2 regions of the Terrabacter koreensis genome follow, and region 2 is predicted to be linked to the other one. Evidence: predicted binding sites of a transcription regulator. Region 2 holds the regulator's gene; the other holds the start of a gene.

Region 1 (14,667 bases), on a different contig from region 2:
CGCGCCGCCGAACTCGGTGGCGAGGCTGCCCGCCTCGGGGCGATGGCGGGGGAGCAGGAGACCATCCTGCGCACGCTGGTCAGCCAGACCGATCTCGCCGAGGTGGGGCGGGCGGTCAGTGGCGACGCCGACCTGCGCGTCCTGCTCAGGCACGTCGAGCGTGCCGGCGTGCAGCTCGTCGCGCCCGCCGACGCGGTGCTGCTGCCTCGCCGCGTGGCCGACGAGGTCGTCGCGGCCGTCGAGGCCGCGCTCGACAACGTGCGCCAGCACGCAGGCGAGAGCGCCCGCGCGTGGGTGCTGCTCGACGACGACGGCAAGGACGTCGCCGTGACGATCCGCGACTCCGGTCGGGGTGTCCCGGCGGGCCGTCTCGACGAGGCCGTGGGGCAGGGCCGGCTCGGTGTCTCGTCGAGCATCCGGGGTCGTCTCGCGGACCTCGGCGGCTCCGCGAGCATCACGTCCGGGCCGGCGGGCGGCACCACGGTCGAGCTGCGCATCCCGAACCGCCGGACGAACCGACGTCCCACCCGTCACCATGGTGACGAACCGGACACCAGGCCCTCTCGACGAGGGGCACCGTGACGCACCAGGAGGACGCCATGCACCAGGACGGCAGCACGCCGCCCGAACACATCAGTGTCGTCGTCGCCGACGACCACCCGATGTGGCGCGACGCCGTCGCCCGCGACCTCGTGGACGCGGGCTTCGAGGTGCTGGCCACCGCCGACGACGGCCGCTCCGCCCTCGCTCGCACCCGCGCCACGACGCCTGACGTGCTCGTGCTCGACCTGAACCTGCCCGGGCTGAGCGGCGCGGAGGTGTGCGCGGCCCTCGCGCAGGCCGGGGTGCCGACCCGCATCCTCATCCTGTCGGCGAGCGGCGACCACCAGGACGTCCTCGACGCCGTCAAGGCCGGAGCGCTCGGCTACCTCGTCAAGTCGGCGGGTCGGGAGGAGTTCCTCGCCGCCGTGCGGGCGACCGCTGCCGGCGAACCGGTGTTCACCGCCGGGCTGGCCGGCCTCGTGCTCGGGGAGTTCCGGCGGGTCAAGGCCGCCGGCGGCGGCACACCAGAACGGCCTGTCCCCGAGCTCACCGACCGCGAGACCGAGATCCTCAAGTACGTCGCGACCGGCATGGGCTACAAGGAGATCGCGGCCACCCTGTTCCTGTCGCACCGCACCGTCCAGAACCACGTGCAGAACATCTTCGGCAAGCTGCAGATGCACAACCGCGTCGAGCTCGCCCGCTTCGCCATGGAGCGCGGCCTCGACCTCGCCGACCCCACATCGCCCGCCTGACGGCATACGCCAACGGGAGCTCTCGGGCGCCCGGAGGTTTCGGGATGCGGACCCGTGCAAAGAGCGTGCGTGGCGGCGTCTACGCTTGCGGGGTGAACATGAGGACCGTCACCGCCGATGTCGGTCTCGAACCCGCTGACGGGTCCGAGGCCCTCGCCGCCCTCACGGCTGCGGCCACTGAGCTCGAGGCCCAGCAGCAGCCGGCCTGGCCCGACACCGCCGCGCTCGCCGAGGTGATCGAGACGCTCGCCTCGTATCCTCCGCTCGTCTTCGCCGGCGAGTGCGACATCCTCACCGACCGCATGGCGAAGGCCGCCGTCGGCGAGGCGTTCGTGCTCCAGGGCGGCGACTGCGCCGAGACGTTCGCGTCCGCGACGGCCGACAACATCCGCGACCGCATCAAGACGATCCTGCAGATGGCGGCCGTGCTGACCTACGGCGCGTCGGTGCCGGTCGTCAAGATCGGCCGCATGGCCGGGCAGTACGCCAAGCCGCGCAGCTCGACGGTCGAGACCCGCGAGGGCGTCACGCTGCCCGCGTTCCGTGGCGACATGGTCAACGACTTCGCCTTCCACGAGGCCGCGCGCATCCCCGACCCGCAGCGCCTCGTCCGCGCCTACCACGCGAGCTCGGCCACCCTGAACCTCGTGCGCGCTTTCACCACAGGCGGATTCGCCGACCTGCGGCACGTGCACGACTGGAACCGCGGCTTCGTCGCCAACTCCGCCAACGCCCGCTACGAGAAGCTCGCCAAGGACATCGACAAGGCGATGCGGTTCATGGCGGCGTGCGGCGCCGACTTCGACGCCATGCGCACCGTCGAGTTCTTCGCCGCCCACGAGGCGCTGCTGCTCGACTACGAGCGCCCGCTGACCCGCATCGACTCCCGCTCGGGCCGCCTCTACGACACCTCGGGCCACTTCGTCTGGGTCGGCGAGCGCACTCGTCAGCTCGACGGGGCGCACGTCGACTTCGTCTCGCGCATCAGCAACCCGATCGGCGTCAAGCTCGGGCCCAAGGCCGACATCGACGAGGTGCTGCGCCTCATCGACAAGGTCGACCCGAACCGCACCCCGGGCCGCCTGACCTTCATCACGCGGATGGGCGCCGGCACGATCCGCGACGCCCTGCCGGCCCTCGTCGACAAGGTGACGGCGTCCGGTGCGACCGTGACGTGGATCTGCGACCCCATGCACGGCAACACGTTCGAGAGCCCGTCCGGCTACAAGACGCGCGACTTCGAGGACATCGTCGAGGAGGTCCGCGGCTTCTTCGAGGTGCACCAGTCCCTCGGCACGATCCCCGGCGGCATCCACGTCGAGCTCACCGGCAACGACGTGACCGAGTGCCTCGGCGGTGCCGAGAAGATCATCGACTCCGACCTCGAGAAGCGCTACGAGTCCGTGTGCGACCCGCGCCTGAACCACCAGCAGTCCCTCGAGCTCGCCTTCGTCGTCGCCGAGATGCTCGGCCAGGCCTGAGCGTGGCGCCAGCGAGCTCCAGCGCCTACAAGGCGGACCTGCTCAGCGACACCCTGACGAAGCCCTCCGAGGCGATGCGCGCCGCCATGGCGAGCGCCGAGGTCGGCGACGACGTCTTCGGTGAGGACCCCACCCTGCGGGCCCTCGAGGAGCGCGTCGCTGACCTGCTCGGCCACGAGGACGCCCTCTTCACGCCGTCGGGCTCGATGGCCAACCAGCTCGGCGTGCGCCTGCACGTCAGGCAGGGCGAGGAGCTCATCGGCGACTCGCTGGCCCACGTGGTGCGAGCCGAGCTGGGTGCTGCGGCGGTGCTCTCGGGCATCTCGTCACGCACCTGGGTCTCCGAGCGCGGCCGGTTCCGGGCCGACGACGCGAGCGCGCTGATGATCACGGGCGCCGGTCCCTACCAGGTGTGCACGGCGCTGGTGATCGTCGAGAACACCCACAACTTCGGCGGTGGAACGGTGCAGTCGCTCGACGAGATCCGCCGGGCGCGCACCGTCACCCGTGAGCGCGGTGTGGCCATGCACCTCGACGGCGCGAGGCTCTTCAACGCCCACGTGGCCTCCGGCGTCGCCGTGGGCGACTACGGCCGCGAGTTCGACACCGTCTCGGTGTGCCTCAGCAAGGGCCTCGGTGCGCCGGTGGGCAGCGTGCTCGCCGGCTCTGCCGCGGCCATGGCCGAGTCGCGCATCTGGCGCAAGCGCTTCGGGGGCGGCATGCGGCAGGCCGGCATCCTCGCCGCGGCCGGCCTCTACGCGCTCGACCACAACGTCGAGCGCCTCGCCGACGACCACGCGCGCGCCCGTCGGGCCGCCGAGGCCATGGCCGAGGCCGCACCCGGGTCGGTCGACCTCGCGACCGTCGAGACGAACATCGTCATCGTCGACGTCGCGGCCGCCGGCTGGACGTCCGCATCCTTCGTCGACGCGGCTCTCGCCGCAGGTGTGCGCACGTATGCCGTCGGGCCGGGCGCCGTGCGCCTCGTCTGGCACCTCGACGTCGACGACGCCGGCACCGACGTCGCCATCGACGTGCTCACGGCCCTCCTGCGGTCCGCGCCCGCCTCCTGACGCCCCTCTGGCAGGTCAGACCTCGTGGTGGAGGGCCTCGGCGGGCAGCTCCCCGGGGCGTCGACGGGCGAGGAGCTCGACGGCATACATGGCCGCGAGCACGAGCGCGCCGCCGGCGAGCATGCGCAGCGTCGCGGTCTCGTCGCCGAGCGTGACGGCGAAGAAGGCGGCGAAGACCGGCTCGAGCGTCATCACGATGGCCGCCCGGGTGGCCGGCATGTGCGCCTGCGCCCAGGTCTGCACCCACAGCGCGAGGATGCTGGCGAAGACGACCATGTAGAGCACCGACGCCCACCGGCCCGGTGAGTCGGGCAGCACGATGCCGCCCGGCGCGGCGCCGACGACGCAGAGCAGCGCGATGACGACCATCTGCACCACCGAGAGGCCCGTCGCGATCTCGGAGGCGCTGTAGCGGCCCAGGCCCACGATGTGCAGGGCGTAGAGGGCGGCGGCCAGCAGCGTGATGGCCTCGCCGACGCCGACCGAGAAGCCGTTGAGCGAGAGCAGCGCAAGGCCCACCGTCGCGAGACCGACTGCGGCCCAGGTGGACCCGGCCACGCGCTCGTGCAGGAGCAGCGCGGTGAAGACTGGTGTCAGCACGACGTAGGTGCCGGTGATGAAGCCGGACACGGAGGCCGGCGTGGTCGACAGGCCCTGCGTCTGGAAGATCTGGGCCAGCCCGTAGAGCGCGCCGAGCCCCACCCCGACGAGGACCTGTCGCCGCGTCAGAGCACGCAGGGGGCGCCAGAAGACGACGACCATGATGACCGCCGAGAGGCTGAAGCGGACGGCGAGGAAGTCGACCGGCGGCACGGTCTCGACGAGGTCGCGGATGAGGAAGAACGTCGAACCCCAGACCGCCGTCAGCGCGACGAGCAGCAGCGTGGCCAGACGCGTGTGCGCCGCAGGTTTCACGGGCGGTGTCAGACGATCGTGAGGGTGATGGTGCTGCCCTTGGGCACGGGGGTGCCGGCTGGGACGTCCTGCGCGCGGACCTTCTTCTCGAAGAGGTCGCCGAACGGGTACTGCTTCTGCACCGTGAAGCCGAGGTCGGTCAGGGCCTTCTCCGCGACGGTGTCCTGCTGGTCGACGACGTTGGGCACCGGCACCATGACCGGGCCTTTGGACACGACGACGGTGACCGTGTCGCCGCGGTGCAGCGTGCCCTTGGCGGGCTTCTGCGAGACGACCTGGCCCGCCGGTACGGTGTCGCTGTTGACGTCCTCGGCGCGCGCGACCTTGAGCCCCGCCTTCGTGATCGCCGCCGATGCGGCGTCGAAGCCGGCGCCGCTCACCGTCGGCACCTTGATGGGCTCGCGTCCCTTGGAGACCACGACCGACACCTCCGCGTTGCGTCGCACCGACGCTCCCGCAGCAGGCTCCTGCGAGATGACGACGCCCTCGGGGACGGTCTCGCTCCAGTCCTCGCGGGTGGCCCCGAGGCGCAGGTTGACGGGGGTGAGGGCGGGCCCGGAGTCGGTGACCTTCGTGCCGACGAGCTGGGGGACCGCGTAGCGCTCCTTGCCCTTGGAGACCGTGACGCGAACCACGGACTGCTTGCCGAGCTCGCTGCCGGGCGCCGGCTCGACCCGGAGCACGACGCCCTTGGCCTTCGTCTCGGAGAACTGTTCGACGGTGTCCATGCGCAGGGATGCCTGGGTCATCGCGTCCTCGGCGCGGACGACCTGCTGGCCCACGACCGCCGGGACCGTCGTCGAACCGCCCGGTCCGGCGGTGAACCACCACCCGCCGAAGCCGACGCCGGCCACGAGGAGGACGACGGCAGCCCAGAGCGGCCACCGCCGGCGACGACGCGGGCGTCGGTCGATGGGCATCGCGGCCGTGTGCTCGAGGCCCGGGGGGTCGTCGTGCACGGGCAGGCCGCCGAGGCCGACGGCGCCGGAGCGGCGTACGTCGGTGGGACGGGTGCGGCTGCGTTCGGGAGCGCCCTCCGCGGGGGCCCGGCCGCTGCCGGCGGGCAGCCGGCTGGTCGTCGACAGGGCGGGTAGCACGGAGGTCGCGGGCCCGGCGCCCTCGCCGGCCGCGGGGCCGCGGCGGTCGAGCTCGCCGGCGGAGAGGACACGTCGCACCGAGCGGACGGCGGCCACGAACGCTGCTGAGGACTCGAAGCGGTCGTCGGGCTCGACGGCCGTGGCCCGGGCGACGAGGGCGTCGAGGTCGGCCGGGACGGTCGGCACGACCGACGAGGGGGCGGGGATGGACCCGTGCACGTGGTTGTAGGCGATCTGGATGGGCGTGGTGCCCGTGACCGCCTTGCGCCCGGTGAGCATCTCGAAGAGCAGCAGGCCGGCGGCGTACACGTCGCTGCGGGGATCGGCCACGCCGCTCTCGACCTGCTCGGGCGAGAGGTACGAGACGGTGCCGAGCAGCACGCCGGTCTGGCTCGTGGCGGTCTGGTTGCTGATCGCGCGGGCGAGCCCGAAGTCGGCGACCTTGACCTCGCCGTCGCGACGGACGATGACGTTCTCGGGCTTGACGTCGCGGTGGATCATGCCCGCCGCGTGCGCGGCGCGCAGCGCGAGCAAAATCGGCTCGAGGATGGCCAGGGCCTCGCGCGCGGTGAGCGGGGCCTCTTCGTGGATGACGTCACGCAGGGTCTTGCCCTCGACGAGCTCCATCGCGAGGAAGACCTCGTCGTCGTCCTGACCCTGGTCGAAGACGGCCACCACGTTGGGGTGGCTCAGCCGCGCGGCGGAGCGGGCCTCGGCGCGGAAGCGCTCGACGAAGACGTCGTCGGCCGCGAGCCCCGGGCGCATGATCTTGAGTGCGACCTCCCGGTCGAGCCGTGCGTCCAGCGCCACGTAGACAGAGGCCATGCCTCCGTCTGCGAGGTGGGAGAGGATGCGGTACCGGCCGTCGATCACCCGACCGACGAGGGCGTCCGCCACGCTGGACGTCACGCACCGAAGTTTACGGGCAGATCAGGCGCATCCCGTGCAGGCCAGCCGCACGGCGGCCCGCTCAGAGGCGGTCGTAGATGGCCATGACGCTGGCGACGTACTGCTTGGTGTCCTCGTAGAGGCCCTTCTGGCGCACTGAGTAGAGACCCTGGTAGTACCCGGCGATGGCCTGCTCGCGCGAGTCCGCGCTGGCCTGCAGGGACCGGATGATCAGCACGCCGGACGTGATGTTGTCGCGGGTGTCGAAACGGTCCAGCGACCGGCCGGCCAGCTCGGAGGCCCAGGTCTGCGACGTCGGCATGATCTGCATGACCCCGACGGCGTTCGTGTAGGAGACGGCCCGCTGGTGCCAGCCGGACTCCAGCCACCCGATCGCGAGGGCGAGCTTGGGGTCGACCCCGTGGCGTGCCGCCGTCGCCCGGATGATCGCCGACGTCTCGGTGCGGGTGGGCACCTTGGCCGCGGCGAGCCTGGCCTTGCTGGCGGCGACGGCCTTGGCCGTCTTGGCCGACACGGAGTAGCCCTTCGGTGCGGCGGCCTTGGGGGCCGGGGTGGCCGGCGCCGACGCCGACACGGCCCCGGGCACGACGATCCTCTGGCCGACGAAGATGAGGGCGCTGCTGCGGAGCCTGTTCGCCGCGAGCAGCTTGGTCAGCGACACGCGGTACTTCACGGCGATGTCGCTCACCGTGTCGCCGGCGCGGACCACGTGGACCGCGTCGCGCGACGAGGGGCGCACCGCCGTCGCCGTACGCGTGCCGGACCCGGCGGTCGACCGCGGCTGCGCGGTTGCGGGGGAGGCCTTCCCCGGGACGAGCAGCTTCTGCCCGGGGTGGATCAGCGCGCCGCCGAGCGCGAGCCGGTTCTTCTGGGCGATGGCACGCACGCTGGTGTGGTTGGCGATGGCGAGGTGCCAGAGCGTGTCGCCCGGCCGGACCGTGATGGTCTTCCAGGGCGTGGCGGCCACGGGAGCCACGACCGCGTGGGCGGGCACGGCGAGTGCGGCGACGTCGGCGAAGGGCATGAGGTGGAGTCCTTTCCTGGAGCCCGGTTCTGGTGCAGGAGACGGTGCAGAAGACGTGGAGGGGCGTCGGAAGGGTGGGCGCGTCAGGCCAGAGGGGGCCAGTGTGGCATCTGTGGTTGCTGTGGCGTCTGTGACGATAGCGCACATTTGAGCACTAAACTAAAAATACATCGGTGTAATTCATGGCCCCACGCCCGTCCGAAGCTCCACCAGGACGACGAGGGACGCCCTTCGGGACGCTCCGAGGCGCGCGGTGGCGGCGGGTGCACGCCTCACCCTGACGGGTGGCAGACTCGTGCCCGTGAGCGACACTCCCGTGCAGCCCGACGAGACCACCACCGGCGACACCGACCTCGAGACGTTGGTCGGGGAGTGGCTGACCGTGCCCGACGCCGCCGAGCGGCTCGGCGTGCCGCTGTCGCGCGTACGCCAGATGATGGCCGACCGAGAGGTGCTCGCCGCCCGCATCGGCGAGCGCAAGGTGACGGCGATCCCCGCCAAGTTCGTCGACGAGAGCGGGCCCCGGCCCGAGCTGCGCGGGACGTTCACCGTGCTGGCCGACGGCGGCATGGACGACACCGAGATCATCGAGTGGCTCTTCACCCCCGACGCGACCCTGCCCGTCGAGGGCGCACCCATCGACGCCCTCCGAGCAGGGCACAAGACCGAGATCCGCCGGCGGGCCCAGGAGCTCGCCTTCTAGCAGGCCTTGGACGCGGTGCGTCAGGAGTGCCGCGCCGTCGAGACCGCGACGAGCGCCTCGAGCACGTCGAGCGCGGGCGAGTCGTAGTGGCCGGTCTCACGAGCCCGCTCGACCGCCTTGCGGGCGTCGTCGGCGAGCGCGGTGATCAGGCCCTCGACCCGGTCGACGGCCCCCGTGTCGACGAGCACGCCCCGGATCGCCTCCACCCCGGCGAGCTCCAGGTCGTCGCGGCCGAGCAGCGACTCCACCGTCGCCCGGTCGCTGGCTGACGCCGCGTCGAGGGCGTACGCGACGAGCACCGTCCGCTTGCCCTCGCGCAGGTCGTCCCCGGCGGGCTTTCCGGTCGCCTCGGGGTCGCCGAACACGCCGAGCAGGTCGTCGCGCAGCTGGAACGCCTCGCCGAGGGCCAGGCCGTAGTCGGACAGCGGGGCGAGGGACTCCTGCGGGGCGCCCCCGACGAGGGCCCCGATGAGCAGCGGGTGCTCGATCGTGTACTTCGCGCTCTTGAAACGGATGACCTTGCGCGCCGAGGCCACCCTCTCCTCGAGGTCGAGGCCGTGCCAGCCGCGGGCCGACTCGAGCAGGTCGAGGAACTGGCCACCCATCAGCTGCGTGCGCATCAGGTCGAAGAGACGACGCCCGCGCACGAGCTCGTCGCCCGGGAGGCCGCACGTCGCGTACAGCTCGTCGCACCACGTGAGGCACAGGTCACCGGCGAGGATGGCGGTGCCCTCGCCGAAACGGTCCGCGTCACCCGCCCAACCACGCTCCTGGTGCAGGCCGGCCACGGCCCGGTGCGCCGACGGCATACCTCGTCGGGTGTCGCTGCGGTCCATGACGTCGTCGTGGAGGAGCGCCGCACCCTGGAAGAACTCCATGCTCGCGGCGAGGCGCACGAGGGCGTCCGAGTCGTCGCCACCAGCGGCGCGGTAGCCCCAGTAGAGGAAGCCGGCGCGCAGGCCCTTGCCCCCGGAGAGCAGGTTCGACACGGCGGACACGAGCGGCGCCGTCTCCTCACCGATCGCGGCGAGCGACTGGGTGGCCCCGGCGATCTGCCCGTCGATCGCCTGCTGGACCCGACGGCGCAGCGCGTCGAGGTCGGTGGGGGTCTGCACGAGGTCCTCCATCGAGTCGCGGGAATCGTCGTCAGCCTACGCGGCGCGCCGGCCGCGGCGTGAACAGCCCACGCAGCGCGGGCACGCTCCGCCTAAGGTGTGCGGCATGGCACACGGCACGGCATCCTCCATGGCACGGGCAGAACGGTTCACCCGGTCCATCCCGGCGATGATCGAGGCCGACACGCCCACCTTCAGCTTCGAGTTCTTCCCGCCCAAGGACGACGCCGCCGAGGCGCAGCTCTGGGACGCGATCCGCCGGCTCGAGAAGCTCTCGCCGAGCTTCGTGTCGATCACCTACGGCGCGGGCGGCAGCACCCGTGGGCGCACGGTGCGCCTCACCCAGCGGGTGCTCGAGGAGACCTCGCTGACGCCGATGGCGCACCTGACCTGCGTGGGTCACTCCGTCACCGAGCTGCGCAGCATCGTCGGGGCGTATGCCGCCGCGGGGGTCCGCAACATCCTGGCCCTCCGCGGCGACCCGCAGGGCGGCCTGGGCCAGCCGTGGGTCGCCCATCCCGAGGGCCTCGACCACGCCGACGAGCTCGTCTCGCTCGTCAAGGGCCTGGGCGACTTCACCGTGGGGGTCGCGGCGTTCCCCGACGGCCACCCCGAGTCGCGCAGCGTCGAGGAGGACGCCCGGACGCTCGTGCGCAAGGAGCAGGCCGGGGCGCAGTTCGCCATCACCCAGATGGTCTTCGACGTCGACAACTACCTCCGGCTGCGCGACGAGCTCGCGCGGCGCGGCTCGCACCTGCCCGTGGTGCCGGCGATCATGCCGATCACGAACGCGCGCCAGGTGGTGCGCATGGCACAGCTCGCCGGCCAGCCCATGCCGGCCGCCGTCACCGACCGCCTCGACCGGCACGGTGACGACGCGGACGCGGTGCGCGCCGAGGGGCTGGCCATCGCTACAGAGTCGTCCCAGCGGCTCCTCGACGAGGGAGCCCCCGGCATCCACTTCATCACCATGAACCGCTCGTCGGCCACGCTCGAGGTCTTCGGCAACCTCTGAGGCGCTCACCGCGGGACGGCCGACCCCGGTGAGGTCGACCGCCCTCGGTGGAGGCGGTTGGGGCGGTGGAGGTCGGTCAGGTGGTGGCCGACGGGGTCGTCGCGCCGTTCGGCGAGGTCGGCGTCCCGCCCTCGCCCGGCTGGGCCTGCGGGCCGTCGCCGTCGTGGTCGCCCCGGCCCCCCGGCCCGCCGGGCCCCTGGCCGCCCTCCTGGACGTCGGTCACGGTGAACGAGGCGTCGACCTGCACGATGACGTGCGTGCCGTCGGTCCGCACCATGTGCGCCTCGTAGACGCCGTCGGAGTCGGTCTCGACGCGCTCGATCGTCGCGGTCGGCTCCTTCGCCTTGGCGGCAGCTGTCACCTTCGCGGCGGTGTCGCCCGTGAGCAGCTGCTCGTCCGAGCGCATCGGCTTGCTCGGGTCGGTGTTGCCGTTGCCGTTGGCGCGGTCGCCCGGCGCGCCTGCCGTTCCCTCGCCGAGCAGGCCGTAGCCGGCGCCGTTCGCGGCGACACTGCTGCTCGACCCGGTGGTCTCGTCGGCGCTCGCGAGGGCGGCCCCGCCGAGCGCGAGCGCCGACGCGGCCACGATGCCGGCGCCGGCCAGAGCGATGGTCTTGTTCTTCATGCGTTCCACTCCTTCGATGGGCTGGCCTCGTGCCAGCTGGGTCCACCGTCGGAGCCGGGCCTGTGCCGGCGCCCTCGCCGGCGTGGGCGCGTGCTGTGAGTCGCTGTGCGCTGCTGTGGGACGAGCGCGGGTCAGGTCTCCTGGTCGAACGGGCGGTCGACGGGGCGCTCGGGGCGTGGGTCGGCCGCGCGGCCGAGGCCCCATCCCCGACGGCGACCGTGGTCGGGACCTGGGTCGGTGGCTTGGTCGGTGGCTGGGTCGGTGGCGGCTCCGACGGCTCTGCCCGACGGTTGGGCGACGCCCACGCGTTCGCCCCAGGCGTCGTAGCGCCGCTTGTAGCGGCGGATGCGGCCCGCGAGCTTGTAGACGAGGAAGGCTCCGAGGGCGAGGAGCACGAACGCGATGGTGGCGGCCCACCAGGGGTGCGCGATGGCGAGGGCGGTGACGCCCGTGACCGTGACGTCCTCGGTCGTGCTGACGACGATGTTGCTCGCCGGCTCGGGGGAGGTGTTGACCGCGGCGCGCAGGCCGGCCTTGATGCCGTGCGAGATCAGCGCCGTGACCCCACCGGTGGCCGCCCCGATGGCCGCGTCGAGCCCGGCCGTCTCGTGGCCGATGAGATAGCCGATGGTGGCGCCCACGGCGGGTCTGACGACCGTGTGCACCGAGTCCCAGACCGAGTCGACGTAGGGGATCTTGTCGGCGAGCATCTCGACGGCGAAGAGGATGCCGGCGCCGATGAGCACGTCGGTGCGGGCCAGGGCGTTCGGGACCTGGCTGAGGTTGAAGATCTTGTCGGCCAGTCCGAGGACGAGCACGACGGCATACGCGTTGACCCCGCTGCCCCACCCGGTGGTGAAGGCCATGGGGATGAGCTCGGCGCCCACGACGCTCCTTCTGTCGTGCGCCGGTCGCGGGTGCGCCGGTGCGTCCATGCCCGGGCCGGACGGCCGAGCTCAGGTCCAACGTCACTGACGCTCCCGTATTCCCGCAGGGCACGCAACGGGACGCGCTGGCGCCGTGGGGGCCTTCGGTGGGTGCGTGGGCAGCGGAACGGGCCCGATCCGTGAGCGGACAGGACCCCTGCACCCCTCCGTTCGCGGACCGGACCCGCAGTCCCCAACTCTGCCGAGGGCCGCACGGGCGAACCTGAGCACGATTACTCAGGTTCGCCCGTTTCGTCCCCGTATGCCGGGCGTGCGCCTCAGGTCAGCCCTCCTGCGGGTCGTGGGTGAGCAGCCAGGACCGGAGGCCTGCGAGGTCGTCGGTGTTGTAGGCGTCGACGTCGGCCGCGAGCTCCTCGGCCCAGACCGTGTCGCGCGTCGCGCCCGGGGTGTCAGGCGTCGCCCAGAAGCGGATCTCGTAGCCCTCCGCGTGGGCTCGGGTCACGTAGGCGCGGAGGAGGGCGCGATGGGCCTCGGTGAACGGCCCGCCCGTGTAGCCGACGGCCGACCAGTTGTTGCTGACGAGGGGCATGAGCGTCGGTGAGATGCCCTTGCCGAGGTCGCTGAGACGCCCGTCGTAGAAGGACCAGCGCGTCGTCGCGGCCTGCATGGCGGGCAGGTCGCGGTTGCCGGAGACGACGGCGGTGACGGCCCGGTGCTGCACCCGGCCCTGGCGGAAGGCGGTCACCAGCTCGGGGTACGCCGACAGCTGGCGCTCGATCACCGGCCAGGTGGCGCTGCCGTCCGACTTGACGTCGATGAGCAGGCGCAGGTCGCCGTTCCAGCCGGGGTAGATCGACCCGCCGTTGGCGCGGAACCGTTTCGCGAGCGGGTCGAGGTAGTGGCTGCGGAGGGTGCGGGTCAGGTCGGGGCCGTCGTGGCCGAGGTAGAGCTCACCGTCGACGAGCCAGACGTCGGCCTCGACGGAGGTGAAGCCGTGGTCCAGCGCATCGGCGAGCGGGCGCGCGTGCTCGTAGTCGTTGTGGGCGTGGGCCCGCTCGAGGGGTTGGGCGGTGGCACGGTGCGGGTTGCCGGTGGCCTCGAGGGCGGTCGCCGTGGAGGGGCTGCTCGTCGTGGCGAGGACGGCGGTGACGAGCAGGGTCGGGGTGAGGGTGATGAGGAAACGTCCGAGTCTCATGGACCCACCCTGTTCGCCCGTTCCGGTCGTCGGCCGACGCGAGGGTGAACGGCAGGCGACGGTTGTGGTCGTGACGCGGTTCCGGTCGTTCTTGACACGCTGTCGGCGCCGGGGGTTACGCTCTTCCCATCGAACAAGTGTTCGAACTCTGTTGGTTTCGTCAGTCAAGTCGTCGGTTGGTTGTCGGGCTGCTCGTGTGGGGCGCGGGTGGCTCGGGTCGTGATGTCCGGCCCGACGTGTCCGAGGGAGACGTGTCGTGGTGCGCAGGTTCAGTGACTCCGTCCAGGTGAGGGTCCGGAGAAGAGAGCAGGAGTGGGAGACCGCCCGCGAGGTCGGTCCGGAGAAGGGTGGCGAGAAGGACGCGAAGGCGCTCGGGTCCCCGGCGGGGACGGCGCCGGAGGCGTTCATCTGGCGCGGTCGCCTCTACGTCGTGCGCAGCGTCCTGGCCCAGTGGCGTGAGCGGCGCGCTTGGTGGCGCGATGCGCTCGAGGCCGACGAGGCGCAGGTGCGGCCCGGCGAGACGCTGGTCGCTGCGGCGTCCGAGCAGCACGTCTGGCGGGTCGAGGCGAGCCCGGGGTGGTCCTTCGCCCCCGGGGTCTACGACCTCGCCCACGACGAGTCCCCTTTGGGCGACCAGTGGTCGCTCGTCCGGGTCTCCGACTGAGCCGACATGAGACGAGAGAGGAGAGCCACCACCATGACCACCACCCACGACCTGCGACGTCCACCCATCTCGGCCGCCGTGCTCGACCTGCTCGAGCGGGGCCGCGCGACCCTCGAGTCCGCGTGCCGCACGAGCGATGCGTCCGAGCGCTACCGCGACTCCCACCTCGGTGCCCTGCGGGCTGCGGCTGCCCTCGTCGCCGCCCGCACCGTCCCGTCACCCCGATCCCGGCCGCGCAGCGTCTGGCAGGTCCTGCCCGGGGTGGCTCCCGAGCTGGGGGAGTGGGCCGCCTTCTTCGCCGCCTGCTCGGCCCACCGGTCGGTCATCGACCGTGGCGGTCACATCAGCGCCCGCGAGGCCGACGACCTGCTGCGCCAGGCCGAGATGTTCCTCGAGATCGTCCAGGACCTCCTCGGGGTCCCGGCGACGATCCCGCTGCCGCAGTCGATCACCCCCGTCTCGCCCGCCCCCGTCCCGAGGAGCCGGGCGAACACCGCGTGAGCAGCATGACCACCACCTCTTCCACCACCACTCACGGCTTCGTCCACCTGCACGTCGCGTCGGGCTACTCCATGCGCTACGGCACGGCCAAGCCGCACCAGCTCGTCGAGCGAGCCGCGGCCTTCGGGCAGCCGGCCCTCGCGCTGACCGACCGCGACGGGCTCTACG
Region 2 (14,667 bases):
GCCACCGGAGTCGTCACCGACGGCCCGGTGCCGCTCCTCGGTGCGCAGCGCGCTCAGCGCCATGACGGCGATGACGCCGGCCACCATCGTGGCCGCCGCGATGCCGTGGCTCAGCGCGATGAAGCGGTCGCGCAGGACGAGGAAGAGGGCCAGCTCGACGAGGAGGACACCGGCGCAGGCCAGGGTCACGACCACCGAGCGCGCGGTGGGGCGCGCGGCCGCGTCGCGCACCATGGCGCCCCGCTTCAGGGCCGCCACGATGACGGCACCGATGGCCGCGACGACGACGAGCGACCAGATGTTGTTGCGCACCGCCGCCGCGATCTCGGCGGGCGTCTGGGTGTAGGCGTTGGGTCCGCAGCTGAAGTCGGGCACCGTCGGGACCATGGCGACGACGAACGCCATGAAGCCCGAGAAGTTGAGCAATACGTCCTCCTCGGACGAGTGCCCCTTGTAGGCGATGAGGCTGGCCCCGAGCGCACAGAGGGAGCCGACGAAGACCGTGCGCGCGGGCGTGTAGTAGTACGCGCTGATCGACCCGAGCCAGCAGCTGTGGTCGGTCTCCCACCACCACTGGTAGCCGACCGAGAGCAGCAGCATGAGCAGGAGTGCGATCATCGCGCCACGCAGGTAACGGTAGGTGTAGACGACGTCGCGGGTGCGCCCGGCGGCCATGGTGGTCTCCTCTGCAGGACTCACGTCTCCAGAGTCTGGCGTGGGCCGGGGCGATGCGCCTGTCGGACGCAGCCCCGGCGGCCCGTCAGATGCGGCGCAGGACGGCGGTGACCTTGCCCAGGATCGTCGCGTGGTCACCGTCGATGGGGGAGAAGTCCTCGTTGTGCGGCATGAGCCAGACATGGCCGTCGACGCGCTTGAAGGTCTTCACCGTGGCCTCGTTGTCGAGCATCGCCGCGACGACGTCGCCGTTCTCGGCGTGCTGCTGCTGGCGCACGACGACCCAGTCGCCGTCGCAGATCGCCGCGTCGACCATGGAGTCGCCGTTGACCTTGAGCAGGAAGAGGTCGCCCTCGCCGACGAGCTGCTTGGGCAGCGGGAAGACGTCCTCGACGACCTCCTCGGCCGTGATCGGGACGCCGGCGGCGATCTGCCCGAGGACGGGGACGTAGGAGGCCTCGGGGCGGGCGTCGCCCGAGTCGGTCTCGGTGTCGTAATGGGTGCCGCTGCGGCTGCCGACCTCCTCCGCCGTCGCGTCGGGCGAGACGATCTCGAGGGCGCGCGGCCGGTTGGGGTCACGTCGCAGGTAGCCCTTGGTCACGAGGGCGTTGAGCTGGTGGGAGACGCTCGAGGGGCTTGCGAGGCCGACGGCGTCGCCGATCTCGCGCATGCTCGGCGGGTAGCCCCGGCGGTCGACGGAGTTGCGGATCACCTCGAGCACTCGCCGCTGACGCACGGTCAGCCCGTCGCCGGTCTCGCGGTCGGGAAGCTCGGTCACGCCCATGGTGTCCCCTTCGTCGGCTCGTCAGACCGTCTGCTGAACGCGGGTCGCAAGCGGCTCGGGAAACCGCTCGGGACCCAGTGTCAGTGGTGGCTGGTGAGGTGTGTGGTGTGAGGAAAGAGTAACGAGGTTCGAACACAGTTGCCAAACACCTGTTCGATGCGTGTCTCGACTTCCTCGAACATACGTGCTACAAATCGTACAGACGTTCTATCGAACACGTGTTCGCCAGATCAGCAGCAAGGGGAGGTCACCATGAGCGCCATCGTCCTCGAGGCCGTTCGTCAGCAGCAGACCAGCGAGCCGCGGCCCGCCGCACGCCCGCATCTCGTCCTCGTGCCGACCGGGCGCGACGCAGCCCGTGCAGCTCGTGCCGCCCGTGCAGCCCAGCCGCCGCTGCGCCTGACCCGGTTCGGCCGCCTCGTGGTCGCCCTGCTCGTCGCCGCAGTCGTCTCCCTGCTCGCCGTCGGGCTCGCCGGCCAGCTCGCCTCGGCCTCGGGCGAGCCCCGTACCGTCACCGTCACCGCGGGCCAGACCTTGTCGGGCATCGCGGCCCGCGAGCTCCCGCAGCTGCCCGTCACCGACGGCGTCGTCGAGCTCCAGGTCGCCAACAGCCTCAGCACCACCCAGATCCACGTCGGGCAGCAGCTCGTCATCCCGGGTCGCTGACGCCCGGAGTTTCCCGGGTCTGAGGCCCCTTGCGTATGCCGTCCGGCTGGCGGCCGCGTGCCTCGACCCTTCCGATCGGCCGCGTTGGCTCCACCTCCAGCGGCTGGCGGATGCGGCGCTTCGACCCCGCCGTTCCCGCCCGGACGCCGCACCCCTGAGGAGGGGGTGCGGCGTTCTGCTGTGTCAGCGCCCCTTTTGCCGGCCCTTTGCCGGCCCTTTGCCGGCCCTGTGGTGCCCTTTGCCGGGGCTGTGGATGACGCGCACCGGGCGCGGCGACCGCGACCTAGCGTGGCTGCTCTCGGGAAGGGAGCAGGGGATGAGGTACGAGATCGACATCCGGACGCTGCGCGCCAGCGTCGCCACGATCGAGGAGGTGCTCGCCGAGGTGCGGCGGCTCGGGCTCGCCGACGACCTGCGGCCGGTCGCCGCGGGGCTGCCGGGCGGCCGCTGCGCCTCGGGCAGGTCGCAGGTGGCTGCCGCGTGGCAGGCGCGACTGGCGACGGCGCAGTGGGAGCTGCGCGAGCTCGGCCGGTGCGTGAGTCTGGCGGCCGACGGCTACGACGCCGTGGAGCGCGTGGTCCAGCAGGCACTCGGCACGGGGGACGACCCGCGGCGCGACGGCCCCCGGCGCAGCGCCCGATGACGGCGGCTGCGGCGGGCGGCGCCCTGCGGGTGCGCGATGTCCGCGCGGGACGTCCCCAGCTGCTGCTCGAGGTGAGCCGGCGCCTGGAGGAGCGACGCCGCCGCCTCGTCGTGCTGTCCGAGCTGGTGCTCTGGCGACGCTCGGCCGCGCCCCGGTGGTCGGGGGCCGGTGCGACCGCCGCGGCCGACCGCTACGGCACGGTCGTGGCTGGGCTCGGGCAGCTCGCGAGCAGCGTCGCGGCCGCGGGACACGCCGTGGGAGAGGCGTCGCACCGGCTGCAGAGTGCGCTCGACCTCGTCGATCGTGCCGACCGTCGGGCGGCCGACGAGGGCGCGTGGGTCGACGAGGACGGGCGGCTCTTCCTCCCCGTTCGCGCCTCCCTGGGGGACCCGGTCGGCGAGGCGCACCGGGCCCGGCTCGACGAGCTGCTGAGGAGCGAGGTCGTCACTTGCCTCCGGCAGGCCACCCAGACAGCCTCCAGGACCGACGAGGAGCTCCAGCACTCGCTCCTCGTCGCGGCGCGAGGAGCGAGCTCGACAGGGGCGGTCGGCCCGGGGCTCGCGGCGTCCCACCTGGCCCCGAGCGACGTCCTGGCGCCGCCGCCACAGGCGGCCGGCGTGTTCGCCTCGGCAGCCTGGTGGCGTTCGCTCACCGACGAGGAGCAGCGTCAGGCCATCCGCGGGCGACCCGAGTGGGTCGGTCCACGAGACGGCGTGCCGGCCGCCGCCCGTCACGAGGCGAACCTGCTGCTCCTCGACCGCGCCGAGCGAGCGGCCGTCGCCCGCGAGTCGGACGCGCGGCGCGACGGCTCGCCCTGGAACGCCCGGGAGCGCTCGCGGGCGCACGAGCAGGTGGACGGCATACGCGCGGTGCGTGACGTGCTCGCCCGTCGAGACGGAGGGCCTCGGCGGCTGCTGCTCGTCGACACGCGCCAGCGCGACCTCAGGGCTGTCGTCGCCGTCGGCGACGTCGACCGGGCGGAGCACGTCGTCACCTTCGTCGGCGGACTGTCGACGATGGTCGGCGCCGATCTGCGCCGCTACGACGACACGTTCGTGCGCATGCGGTCGGAGGCGCGCGCCATCGCTCGCGGGCAGGACGTCGCTGTCATCACGTGGATGGGTTACGACGCCCCGCAGGTGGACGAGATCGTGTCGTCGATCGACCGTAACGTCCTGAACACCAAGGTCGCTCGCGAGAACGCGGGAGCACTCGCCGACTTCGTCACCGGCGTCGAGGCCGCCCGGCAGCGCCCGGCCCACCAGACCGTGTGGGCGCACTCCTACGGCAGCACGCTCGCCGGGTTCGCCAGCCTGCGCACCAGCCGGATCGACGACATCGCCGTGTTCGGTGCTCCGGGGATGCCCTTCACCGACCTCGCGCGAACCGCCCTCCGACCGGGAGCCCTCAACGTCCTCGGCGCGATCGGCGACGACGTCTTCGGCTACGGCTGGATGGTGCACGGCACACGGCCGCAGGAGGTCGGGGGCGCCCTGCGGCTCTCGACGTTCGCACCCAAGCAGCCGGGCACGGGGTGCAACCACTGGATGCGACCGCGGTCCAGCTTCGTCGACGTCGGCCGTACGTCGGCCGGGCACTCCGACTACCTGAGAGCGGGCACCGACAGCGCGCACAACCTCGTCGCCGTCGCCGCCGGACGTCCCGACTTGCGCATCCTGCAGGGCGCCGACGAGCGAGCCTGCACCACCACGGGGCCGAGCCTGGGCTCAGACCCGCTGCGTTGGCCGAGGCTGGTCCCGTGATCGCGTCGGCGGCGTCCCCGCGCGGGGACGCCCTGGTCGTGAGGGCATGCCTCACGGCAGTGCTGGTGCAAGCCGTGGCTCCGGTGTTCGTCGCCTGGGCCGGCTACGGCGCCGGAGCAGCGGCAGACGCGGCGGTCGTCGCGGTGTCGTCCCCGCTGCTGCTGGGCGTCGTGGCGTTCGGGGTGGTCATCGCCGTCGCGCTCGACCGGCAGCGACCACCGCCCGCGCTCCTCGAGCCGGTGCAGCCCGGCGCACCGCCGGGCACCACCCGCGCGCGGCTGCGCTGGGCCGGCCTGGCCGCCGTGGCCCAGCTCGCCGTGACGGCAGCGGGGGTGGTCATCGACAGTGGCGCGCGGGGTGGCGCCGTGGCGCTGGCGGACGCGATCGACGACGGGTCCGCCGCCTGGACGTTCGTGCTGCTGGTCGTCCAGGGCGGCTTCATCGAGCTGCGTGCACCCGTCGCGTTCGGGATCGCGTGGTCGGTGCTGGCCAGAGCGGCACAGCCGGTCAGGCCTTCTGGACGGTCTCGGTCTCGTCGGTGGCCGGCAGCTCGAACCAGACCAGGGTCCCGGGACCGTCGGAGTGGCTGATGCCGATGGAGCCGCCATGCGCCTCGATGATCCGCTTGACGGTGGCCAGCCCGATGCCGCTGCCGTCGCCTGCTGTGCCCACGCGGCTGAAGAGCTCGAACACGCGCTCACGATCGCCGGGCGCGATGCCGACGCCGTTGTCTCGCACCGAGGTCCGCCACATCCGTCCGTGGCGCTCCGCCGAGACGCCGACGATCGGCGAGACGTCGGGACGGGCGTACTTCACGGCGTTGGAGACGAGGTTGAGCAGCACGGAGTAGAGCTGCTGGGCGTCGGCCGGGAGGGTCGGGAGCTCGCCGACCTCGACGGTGGCGGCCTTCGCCGTCAGCGTGGGCGCCAGGTCCTCGAGCACCGAGCCGATCACGACGCGCAGGTCGCTCGGCTCCTTGTGCAGAACGGCACCGACCCGTGCGTGCGCCAGGATCTGCTCGATCATCCCGGCCATGCGGGTGGCGGACCGGAACGCAGTAGCGACCAGCCGCTCGGACCACTGGTCGGCCATGACGGCCGGCTGCTGGCCGAGCATCTCGGTGCTCGCCATGATCGCCGTGAGGGGAGTGCGCAGGTCATGGCTCACCTGGCCGGCGAAGACCGACAGCGCCTCGTTCGAGCGGTGCAGCTCGTCGCGGGTCTGGGTGAGGGCGGCCAGCGAGTCCTCGAGCTCACGGGTGCGCAGCCGCAGCTCGAGCACGTCGACGACGCGCTCGGCGATGGCGACCAGGGCCTGCTCCTGGGCCTCGTCGAGCTCTCGGGGGGTGGAGTCGAAGACGCACAGCCGGCCGATGATGACGCCTTGGGGGGTGGTCAGCGGTGCCGAGGCGTAGAACCGGACGTCGCCCAGGATCCCTGTGACGAAAGGGTTCTCGCGGAACCGTTCGTCGACGCTCGCGTTCGGCACCACGACCCGGTCGGTGTGCTCGAGCACGGCGGCACACATCGAGTCCTCGCGGGCGCAGATGGAGGGCTCGAAGCCGGTGGTGGCGATCTGCTGCTGCTCCGTCGAGGTGATGAGGTTGATCGCGGCCGTGGGCACGGCGCAGAGCTGGGCGGCGATGTCGACGAGGGCCTGCAGCTCCCGAGCCGGTGCCCGGCCGAGCACGTCGTAGCGCCACAGGGCGTCGTCGCGCCGCTGCGCTCGGTCCAGGTCGTCCTCGAGGGTGGTCCGGTTTGTCACGATACGAAGACTGCATCGAGTTCGAGAGCCGGGCAAGCGGTTCTCGCCCCGTGTCGTCGGTTGCGTGACGGCCAGTTATACAAGAGCCCTTGTCAAAGTCTCGCCCGCCATCGAGGGTGGCACTCGTGCCTCGACTCACTGCCGCCGAACGTCACCTCGCCACCAGCCCGGCCGACGCCGCCGTGAAGGGCGGCGAGTCGGGGTCTGCGCTGCTCGACGCGCTCACCGCCTTCCACCACCCGACACGCCGCTGGATCTGCGAGCTCCTCTCTGCCGACGGCCCGGCGAGCGTCGGCCGCCTCAGCGGGGCCACCGGGCTCGCGGCCGGGTCCGTCAGCCACCACCTCGGTGTGCTGCACCGCTACGGCTTCGTCGAGCCGGCGCCCGAGCTCGCCCGCGACTCGCGCGAGAGCTGGTGGCGCATCCGGGCCCGCGACCTGACCTGGGACGCGGTCGACTTCGCCGACGGCACCGTGGCGCGACGCGTGGCGGCGACCGCCGAGGCCGAGAACTTCCGCCACCACGTGCGGGCCGTGCAGGAGTGGCTCGTCGAAGGCCAGCACGTGGACGAGGAGGTGCGCCGCGCGGCCGTCGCCACCGACACCTTCGTGCCGGCGACCCTCGACCAGATGCGCGAGCTGTCGCAGCGGCTGACCGACATGATCGTCGAGTGGAGCGCTGCGTGCCGGGCCGACGCGCTGCAGCGCCCGCACCTCGACCGAGTGCCGGTGCGCGCCTCGGCTCGCGTCTTCCCGAGCCGGCCGGTCGGGCGATGAGCCGGGCCGAGGCACCCACGTCAGCTCGGGCGGTGCCGACCCCGCCCGAGCTGGCGGAGGCGCCCGAGCTCATCGGCGAGGCGCCACCTGACGTGACCCGGGACCGGATGGTCCAGGGCTGGGTCGCCGCTGTCACCCTGTCGTGGTTCGGCGACGCCATGTGGGTCGTGGCGCTCGCGTGGACTGCTGCCCAGACGCTGTCGCCGGGTCTCGCCGGGGTCGTCCTCGGGGCTGAGACCCTGCCCCAGGCGGTGCTCGTCCTCGCCGGAGGGGTCATCGCGGACCGCTTCGACACCCGGCGCGTACTGGTGACGGGTCGGGTGCTGCAAGCGGTCGTCCTCCTCACGGGCGCGATCGCCTGGGTCGCCGGGGCGCGGGGAGCCGCACTGCTCGTCACGCTGGGTGTGCTGCTCGGCGTGGCCATGGGACTGACGATCCCCGCCGGCGCCACCCTCGCTCGCCAGCTCGTGCGCACCCAGGACCTCGCCACCGTCAGCGGGTGGAACCAGATCTGCAACCGCGTCGCCAGGCTGCTCGGCGCACCGGCCGGCGGTGTGGTCGTCGCGTGGCTGGGAGTGCCCGGAGCCATGGTGCTGGACGCCGTGACCTTCCTCGTCGTCGCGGGGGTCCTCTGGTTCGGGGTGCGACCGCGCTACCGGCTGCCGCGGGCGCCGCGCGTCTCGTGGTCGGCCAGCCTGCGCGACGGCGCGTGCTACCTGCGTGCTGACGAGTCCGCCCGGCTGCTGGTGCTGGGCCTCAGCTCCCTCAACGTCTTCGTCAGTCCCGTCATCGCACTCGGCATCGCGCTGCGCGTCTCGGCCTCGGGCTGGGGCTCGACGTGGCTCGGTCTCGCGGAGGGCGCTTTCGCGACGGGCGCGATCGTCGGGAGCCTCGCCGCGATCCGTTGGAAGGTCGCCCGCCCGGCTCGTGCTGGTTTCCTCGGGCTCGTCGTCCAGGGGCTGGCGCTCGCCGCGACCGGTCTCGACTCGCGGGCGGCGCTGCTCGGCGCCATGGCGACCGTCGGCGTCCTCGCCGGCACGGCGTCCGTGTGGCTGTCGGGGGTCTTCCAGCGGACGGTGGCGCCGAGCCACCTAGGGCGCGTGTCGGCCCTCTCGAGCCTCGGCGACATGGCCCTCGTGCCCGTGGCCCTCCCGGCCTTCGGGGCGCTCGCAGCCGTGACCTCGGTGCTCACGGCGGCTGCCGCCTTCGGTGGTGCCATGGCGCTGCTCTGCCTCTGGTTCGCGACGCGGCCCGCGATCGGCCGCCTGACCTGAGCGTCGCCACCACCGAGGCGGCCCGCCGCCACGGAGGCGGCGGGCACACGCTCGCAGGCCCTGTAGGGGGCTCTGCCGGATGTGAAGATGGGGGACTCGCACCGCTGCCCCACCCCAAGATGTTGGGGTTCGACGGCCCGGGCGCGAGGTCCGACACGCCGGGACGTGTGGGGCTCCTGTGACGTTTGTGCAGGTCAGCGACGCGGCGCGCCGGAGGTTCTCGATTCGCTTGCGATCGGGGTCACAGCATGCCTACAGTTACCCCTACATCTAGTAGTTACACAGATGTAAGACGTCCACATGTAGTCCCCAGTCAGACGGGGGTTACCCACAGGTCATCCCCACGTCGTCCCCAGCCCCGTCCCCAGCCTCGCCCGGTCCCACGAACACCGGGCGGCTCTCGGGACCGTCGCGGACGGCATACGGGATGGCCGCCACGCTGAACGACCGGGTCTCGGGGAAGGGAAGGTGACCAGACGTGCACTGCCCGTTCTGCCGCCACACCGACTCGCGGGTCATCGACTCGCGCACCACCGACGACGGCGCCTGCATCCGACGCCGGCGTCAGTGCCCCCAGTGCAACCGCCGCTTCACGACGCTCGAGACCTCGAGCCTCAACGTGATCAAGCGGTCGGGGGCCTCCGAGCCGTTCAGCCGGGCCAAGGTGCTGTCCGGCGTGCGCAAGTCGTGCCAGGGCCGGCCCGTCAGTGAGGACGACCTGGCCCTCCTCGCCCAGAAGGTCGAGGAGGCGATCCGGTCGCAGGGAAACGCCGAGATCGAGGCGCACGAGGTCGGCATGGCCGTCCTCGAGCCGCTCCGCGAGCTCGACGAGGTCGCATACCTCAGGTTCGCCAGCGTCTACCAGGCGTGGGAGAGCCTCGAGGACTTCGAGGGAGCCATCGCGCTCCTTCGGGCCGAGCGCGACGCGCTGGGGGAGGAGCCCGGTGCTCCCTCACAGCTCGACGCCCAGCGGTAACCACCCTCCACGAACACCTGGCGCCGGCCACTGTCGGTGCCACCAGCAAGACTCAAACCAGAAGCACATCGGTCAGGGAGGCCGCACGAAATGACGGAGATCGGTAACCGCAGCTCACGCTCCAAGGCAAGCGCCAAGGGCGTCAAGATCGAGCGCATCTACACCACGCCCGGCGTGCACCCGTACGACGAGGTGACGTGGGAGAAGCGTGACGTCGTCCAGCAGAACTGGAAGACCGGCGAGACGATCTTCGAGCAGCGCGGGGTCGAGTTCCCCGACTTCTGGTCGGTCAACGCGAGCACCATCGTCACGACGAAGTACTTCCGCGGTGCCGTCGGCACGGCCGCGCGCGAGGTCTCGCTCAAGCAGCTCATCGACCGCGTCGTGCTGACCTATGTCGCGGCGGGCAAGAGCAACGGCTACTTCTCCTCGGCGGCCGACGCCGAGATCTTCGAGCACGAGCTCACGTACGCGCTGCTGCACCAGGTGTTCTCGTTCAACTCGCCGGTCTGGTTCAACGTCGGTACGAAGAGCCCGCAGCAGGTCTCCGCCTGCTTCATCCTGGCCGTCGACGACTCGATGGACTCGATCCTCAACTGGTACAAGGAGGAGGGCAAGATCTTCCAGGGCGGCTCCGGTGCCGGCCTGAACCTCTCGCGCATCCGCTCCTCCAAGGAGCTGCTCTCCTCCGGCGGCACGGCCTCCGGTCCGGTCTCGTTCATGCGCGGTGCCGATGCGTCCGCCGGCACCATCAAGTCGGGTGGCGCCACGCGTCGCGCGGCCAAGATGGTCGTGCTCGACGTCGACCACCCCGACATCGAGGAGTTCGTCGAGACGAAGGCGCGCGAGGAGGACAAGATCCGCGCGCTGCGTGACGCCGGCTTCGACATGGACCTCGGCGGCAAGGACATCGTCTCCGTCCAGTACCAGAACGCCAACAACTCGGTCCGCGTCAACGACGAGTTCATGAAGGCCGTCGAGGACGGCACCAACTTCGGCCTGCGCTCCCGGCTCGACGGCTCGGTCATCGAGGAGGTCGACGCGCGCGAACTCTTCGGCAAGATCGCCAAGGCGGCGTGGGAGTGCGCCGACCCCGGCATCCAGTACGACGACACGATCAACGCGTGGCACACCAACCCCGAGACGGGTCGCATCACGGCCTCCAACCCGTGCTCGGAGTACATGTCGCTCGACAACAGCTCGTGCAACCTCGCCTCGCTCAACCTGCTGAAGTTCCTCCGTGACGACGACACGTTCGACGGTGTGACCTTCCAGAAGGTCGCCGAGCTCGTCATCACCGCGATGGACATCTCGATCTGCTTCGCGGACTTCCCGACCGAGCCGATCGGCGAGACGACGCGCAACTACCGCCAGCTCGGCATCGGCTACGCCAACCTCGGCGCGCTGCTCATGGCCACCGGCCACGGCTACGACTCCGAGGGTGGGCGATCGCTCGCCGCTGCGATCACCTCACTGCTCACGGGTGCCGCCTACAAGCGCTCCGCCGAGATGGCCTCCGTCGTCGGCGCCTACGCCGGCTACGCCCGCAACGCCGACGCGCACAAGCGGGTCATGCGCAAGCACCAGGCTGCCAACGACAACATCAAGACGCTCGACGCGATGGACTCCGACGTCCACAAGCTCGCGACGAAGGCGTGGGACGACGTCGTCAAGCTCGGTGAGAAGCACGGCTACCGCAACGCCCAGGCGTCGGTGCTCGCACCCACCGGCACCATCGGCTTCATGATGGACTGCGACACGACCGGCATCGAGCCCGACTTCTCGCTCGTGAAGTTCAAGAAGCTCGTCGGTGGCGGCTCGATGCAGATCGTCAACCTGACGATCCCGCGGGCCCTCAAGAAGCTCGGCTACCAGCAGGAGTCGATCGAGGCCATCGTCGAGTACATCGCCGACAAGGGTCACGTCGTCGACGCCCCCGGCCTCAAGCCGGAGCACTACGAGGTCTTCGACACCGCGATGGGCCAGCGCGCCATCTCCCCGATGGGCCACGTGCGCATGATGGCCGCGACGCAGCCGTTCCTCTCCGGCGCCATCTCGAAGACGGTCAACCTGCCCGAGACCGCCACGGTCGAGGAGATCCAGGACGTCTACATGCAGGGCTGGAAGCTCGGCATCAAGGCGCTCGCCGTCTACCGCGACAACTGCAAGGTCGGCCAGCCGCTCTCCGACGGTGGTTCCACCGCCAAGGACGCGGCCGCCGACAAGGCTGCTGCCGCCAGCGAGGTCAAGGTCGAGAAGGTCATCGAGTACCGCCCCGTGCGTCGTCGCCTGCCGAAGCGTCGCTCGTCGCAGACGACGTCGTTCGCCGTGGGTGGCGCCGAGGGCTACCTCACCGCCGGCACCTACGAGAACAACGAGCTCGGCGAGATCTTCCTCAAGTTCGGCAAGCAGGGCTCGACGCTCGCCGGCGTCATGGACGCCTTCTCGATCGCCGTCTCGGTGGGCCTGCAGTACGGCGTCCCGCTCGAGACGTACGTCGAGAAGTTCACCAACCTGCGCTTCGAGCCTGCCGGCATGACCGACGACCCCGACGTGCGCATGGCCCAGTCGCTCATGGACTACGTCTTCCGTCGTCTGGCGCTCGACTACCTCGACTTCGACACTCGCTCGTTCATGGGCATCCACACCGCCGAGGAGCGGGCTCGCCAGGTCGAGACCGGTTCGTACGAGGCCATCGAGGCGAGCGACGACGAGGACGACGACGAGCTGGCCGAGGAGCTCGAGACGCTCCAGCAGTCGACGCCGGTCGCCCGGAAGGAGTCCCCGGCCGCGAAGCCGGAGCCCAAGGTCGAGAAGGCCGCGCCCGTCGAGGTGAAGTTCGGTGCCGGCGCTGCCTCTGCCCGCGAGGCCTCGGGTGACGTCCACTCCTCGGCGGAGCTGCTCGAGAAGTTCGGCGGCATCACGGCCGACGCGCCGATCTGCATGACCTGCGGCACCAAGATGCGTCCCGCCGGCTCCTGCTACGTCTGCGAGGGCTGCGGAAGCACCAGCGGCTGCAGCTGATCGGACTGGAAACGGCCCGACCCCTCTGGGGGTCGGGCCGTTTCGGCGTCCGGGATGTTCGCGGTTCGTGGCTCGGTTTCCACTCACTGGCCGTCGGCGAGCGTGGGCATCCGGGCCGTCGCGCCAGGTTGTGGGTGCCCAGCACTGTGCGAGCTCACCCGGGGGCCCGGTGGGCCTGGGCGAGGCGCGGGCGCGTGTGCGTTGGGGCTAGGGCGCTGGGCCGATCACGGTGGAGAGAGCGACGAACGAGTATCCGCGGGACCTCAGCTCGGCGATGACCTGGGGGAGGGCGTCGGCATCGAGCGTGGAGTGGTCCGTGGGGTGCGCTCCGAGGTGCATGAGGACGATCTCGCCTGGCCGGGCGGCTCGTGTCACTCGTGCGATGACCGAGGACCGGGTCTGTCCGCCCGACGTGCCCTTCCACCCGAGCGTGTCGACCGTCCACCGGAACGGGACGTAGCACTCCTCGTTGACGACCGAGATGGTGCGCGCGTCCACGGCGCCGAAGGGGAAGCGGAACCATGGATGGGGGTCGCGACCCGTCACGCCCTTGATGCGGGCCGCTGCCGTGCGGATCTCGGCGCGAATCGCCGACGACGTCAACGTGGTCAGGTCAGGGTGCCGGTAGGTGTGGTTCCCGACCTGGTGACGAGCCGCGATGGCTCTGGCGCTCGCCGGGAAGGCAGTCACGAACTCGCCGGTGAGGAAGAAGCTCGCGGGGACGTGCTCCGTGGCCAGCGTGCGCAGGATCGAGGCGACGGCCTCGTTGCCGCTGCCGCCGTCGAAGGTCAGCGCCACCTCCTTGCGTGGGGTTCCGAGAGTCGTGAGGTCGCGACCGAGCAGCCGTGCGGGGATGCGGGTCGGGCAGCTGCCCGCGGTGTCGGTGGGCGTGGGCCGGGGGGCGCTCGACGTCGGGCGTCGAGTTGGGCTGGTCGGGCCGGTGGATGGCGGGACAGCGCTCGTGGGCGGCGTGCTCGTGGTCGCCGTGGCCTGCGGAGGGGAGGTCGACGTCGCCCCGGGGAGCTCCGGCGAGCGCCCGCCCTGGCACGCCCCGAGCACCAGCACGACGGCGGCGCATGCCCCCAGGAGCCCTCGCTCGACTCGTCTGCCCATGGCTCCTCCCGACTCCATCTGACACCCTGCCGGGCCGCCTGCCACCGCACTGTGCTCGACGAGACTCGCTCAGGGAGCCTGCGGTTCGACGAGGCCGCTCTCGTACGCCAGCACCACGAGCTGGGTCCGGTCGCGGGTCCCCAGCTTCATCAGGAGCCGGCTGACGTGGGTCTTGGCCGTCGCCGGGGTGACGAACAGCTCCGCGCCGATCTCGTGGTTCGAGAGCCCCCGCGCGACCAGCACCAGCACCTCCCTCTCGCGATCTGTGAGCACGTCGAGCGACGCCGGCGGCTCCGGACGGCCACCCGCACCGGCCGGCTCCCGCCGCACGAACTCCTCGATCAGCTGGCGCGTGACGCTCGGGCCCAGCAGCGAGTCCCCGCCGGCGACGACGCGGATGCCGTCGAGCAGCTGGACCGGGGGAGTGTCCTTGAGCAGGAAGCCGCTCGCGCCGGCGCGCAGTGCCCCGAAGACGTACTCGTCGAGGTCGAAGGTGGTCAGCACGAGCACGCGCGTGCCGACTCCGAGCCGGGCGATCGCGCCGGTCGCCTCGAGCCCGTCCATGACCGGCATCCGGATGTCCATGAGCACGACGTCCGGCTCGAGGTCGCGCACCAGGGCCACCGCCTCGGCGCCGTTCTCGCCCTCGCCGACGACCTCGAGGTCGGGCGCCGAGTCGACGAGTACGCGGAACGCCCCTCGGACGAGCGCCTGGTCGTCCACCACGACGACGCGCACCGGCGCGCTCACGGCGACCCCGCGGCATACGGCAGGGTGGCGTGCACGCGGAAGCCGCCGCCGGGTCGTGGTGCGGCCTCGAAGGTGCCCCCGTAGAGCTCGACCCGTTCCCGCATCCCGACGAGTCCCTGCCCCGTCCCGGGTTCGTCACCGATGGGGCGCACCACAGCCGTGGTCCCGCGTTGCTCCGGCCGTCCGTCGTCGGCGACCTCGATGTCGACCTGATGCCGCGAGCAGGCGACCCGCAGGTGCGCCACCGGGCCGCCGTGCTTGAGGACGTTCGTCAGCGATTCCTGCACGACTCGGTATGCCGCCAGGTCGAGGCCCGCGGGCAGGTCGGCCACGCTGCCCGTCGAGTCCACCATCACCCCGAGCCCCGCTCGGCGGGTCTCTGCCACCAGCGCGGGGATGTCGGCGAGGCCGGGCATCGGCTGCGTCGCCGCGGCCTCGGACCCGTCGCGCAGCACCCCG

What was found. Region 2 encodes LexA, which represses DNA repair genes until DNA is damaged. Its sites were predicted from a motif close to TCGAACANNTGTTCGA; they were not measured.
Region 1: the regulator LexA is predicted to act here: its motif matches at 13,464-13,479, upstream of ACYVNR_RS10865 (DUF6504 family protein).

What each region holds. Positions count from the first base shown of each region.
Region 1 covers NZ_BAAGQU010000004.1:1,726,958-1,741,624, forward strand. The annotation lists gene macS (MacS family sensor histidine kinase) at 1-582, shown strand, start outside; gene ACYVNR_RS10805 (response regulator) at 600-1,298, shown strand; gene ACYVNR_RS10810 (class II 3-deoxy-7-phosphoheptulonate synthase) at 1,397-2,779, shown strand; gene ACYVNR_RS10815 (threonine aldolase family protein) at 2,782-3,852, shown strand; gene ACYVNR_RS10820 (DMT family transporter) at 3,868-4,767, opposite strand; gene pknB (Stk1 family PASTA domain-containing Ser/Thr kinase) at 4,776-6,773, opposite strand; gene ACYVNR_RS10830 (lytic transglycosylase domain-containing protein) at 6,835-7,797, opposite strand; gene ACYVNR_RS10835 (helix-turn-helix domain-containing protein) at 8,099-8,500, shown strand; gene ACYVNR_RS10840 (polyprenyl synthetase family protein) at 8,521-9,627, opposite strand; gene metF (methylenetetrahydrofolate reductase [NAD(P)H]) at 9,722-10,630, shown strand; gene ACYVNR_RS10850 (hypothetical protein) at 10,707-11,252, opposite strand; gene ACYVNR_RS10855 (DUF4126 domain-containing protein) at 11,384-12,139, opposite strand; gene ACYVNR_RS10860 (phosphatidylinositol-specific phospholipase C/glycerophosphodiester phosphodiesterase family protein) at 12,462-13,334, opposite strand; gene ACYVNR_RS10865 (DUF6504 family protein) at 13,594-13,998, shown strand; gene ACYVNR_RS10870 (SAV_6107 family HEPN domain-containing protein) at 14,032-14,499, shown strand; gene ACYVNR_RS10875 (DNA polymerase III subunit alpha) at 14,505-14,667, shown strand, end outside.
Region 2 covers NZ_BAAGQU010000002.1:319,056-333,722, forward strand. The annotation lists gene ACYVNR_RS01880 (hypothetical protein) at 1-699, opposite strand, end outside; gene lexA (transcriptional repressor LexA) at 761-1,459, opposite strand; gene ACYVNR_RS01890 (LysM peptidoglycan-binding domain-containing protein) at 1,712-2,125, shown strand; gene ACYVNR_RS01895 (hypothetical protein) at 2,442-2,768, shown strand; gene ACYVNR_RS01900 (alpha/beta hydrolase) at 2,765-4,531, shown strand; gene ACYVNR_RS01905 (hypothetical protein) at 4,606-5,121, shown strand; gene ACYVNR_RS01910 (sensor histidine kinase) at 5,039-6,295, opposite strand; gene ACYVNR_RS01915 (ArsR/SmtB family transcription factor) at 6,421-7,071, shown strand; gene ACYVNR_RS01920 (MFS transporter) at 7,104-8,345, shown strand; gene nrdR (transcriptional regulator NrdR) at 8,824-9,321, shown strand; gene ACYVNR_RS01930 (vitamin B12-dependent ribonucleotide reductase) at 9,412-12,345, shown strand; gene ACYVNR_RS01935 (polysaccharide deacetylase family protein) at 12,553-13,458, opposite strand; gene ACYVNR_RS01940 (response regulator) at 13,528-14,208, opposite strand; gene ACYVNR_RS01945 (sensor histidine kinase) at 14,205-14,667, opposite strand, start outside.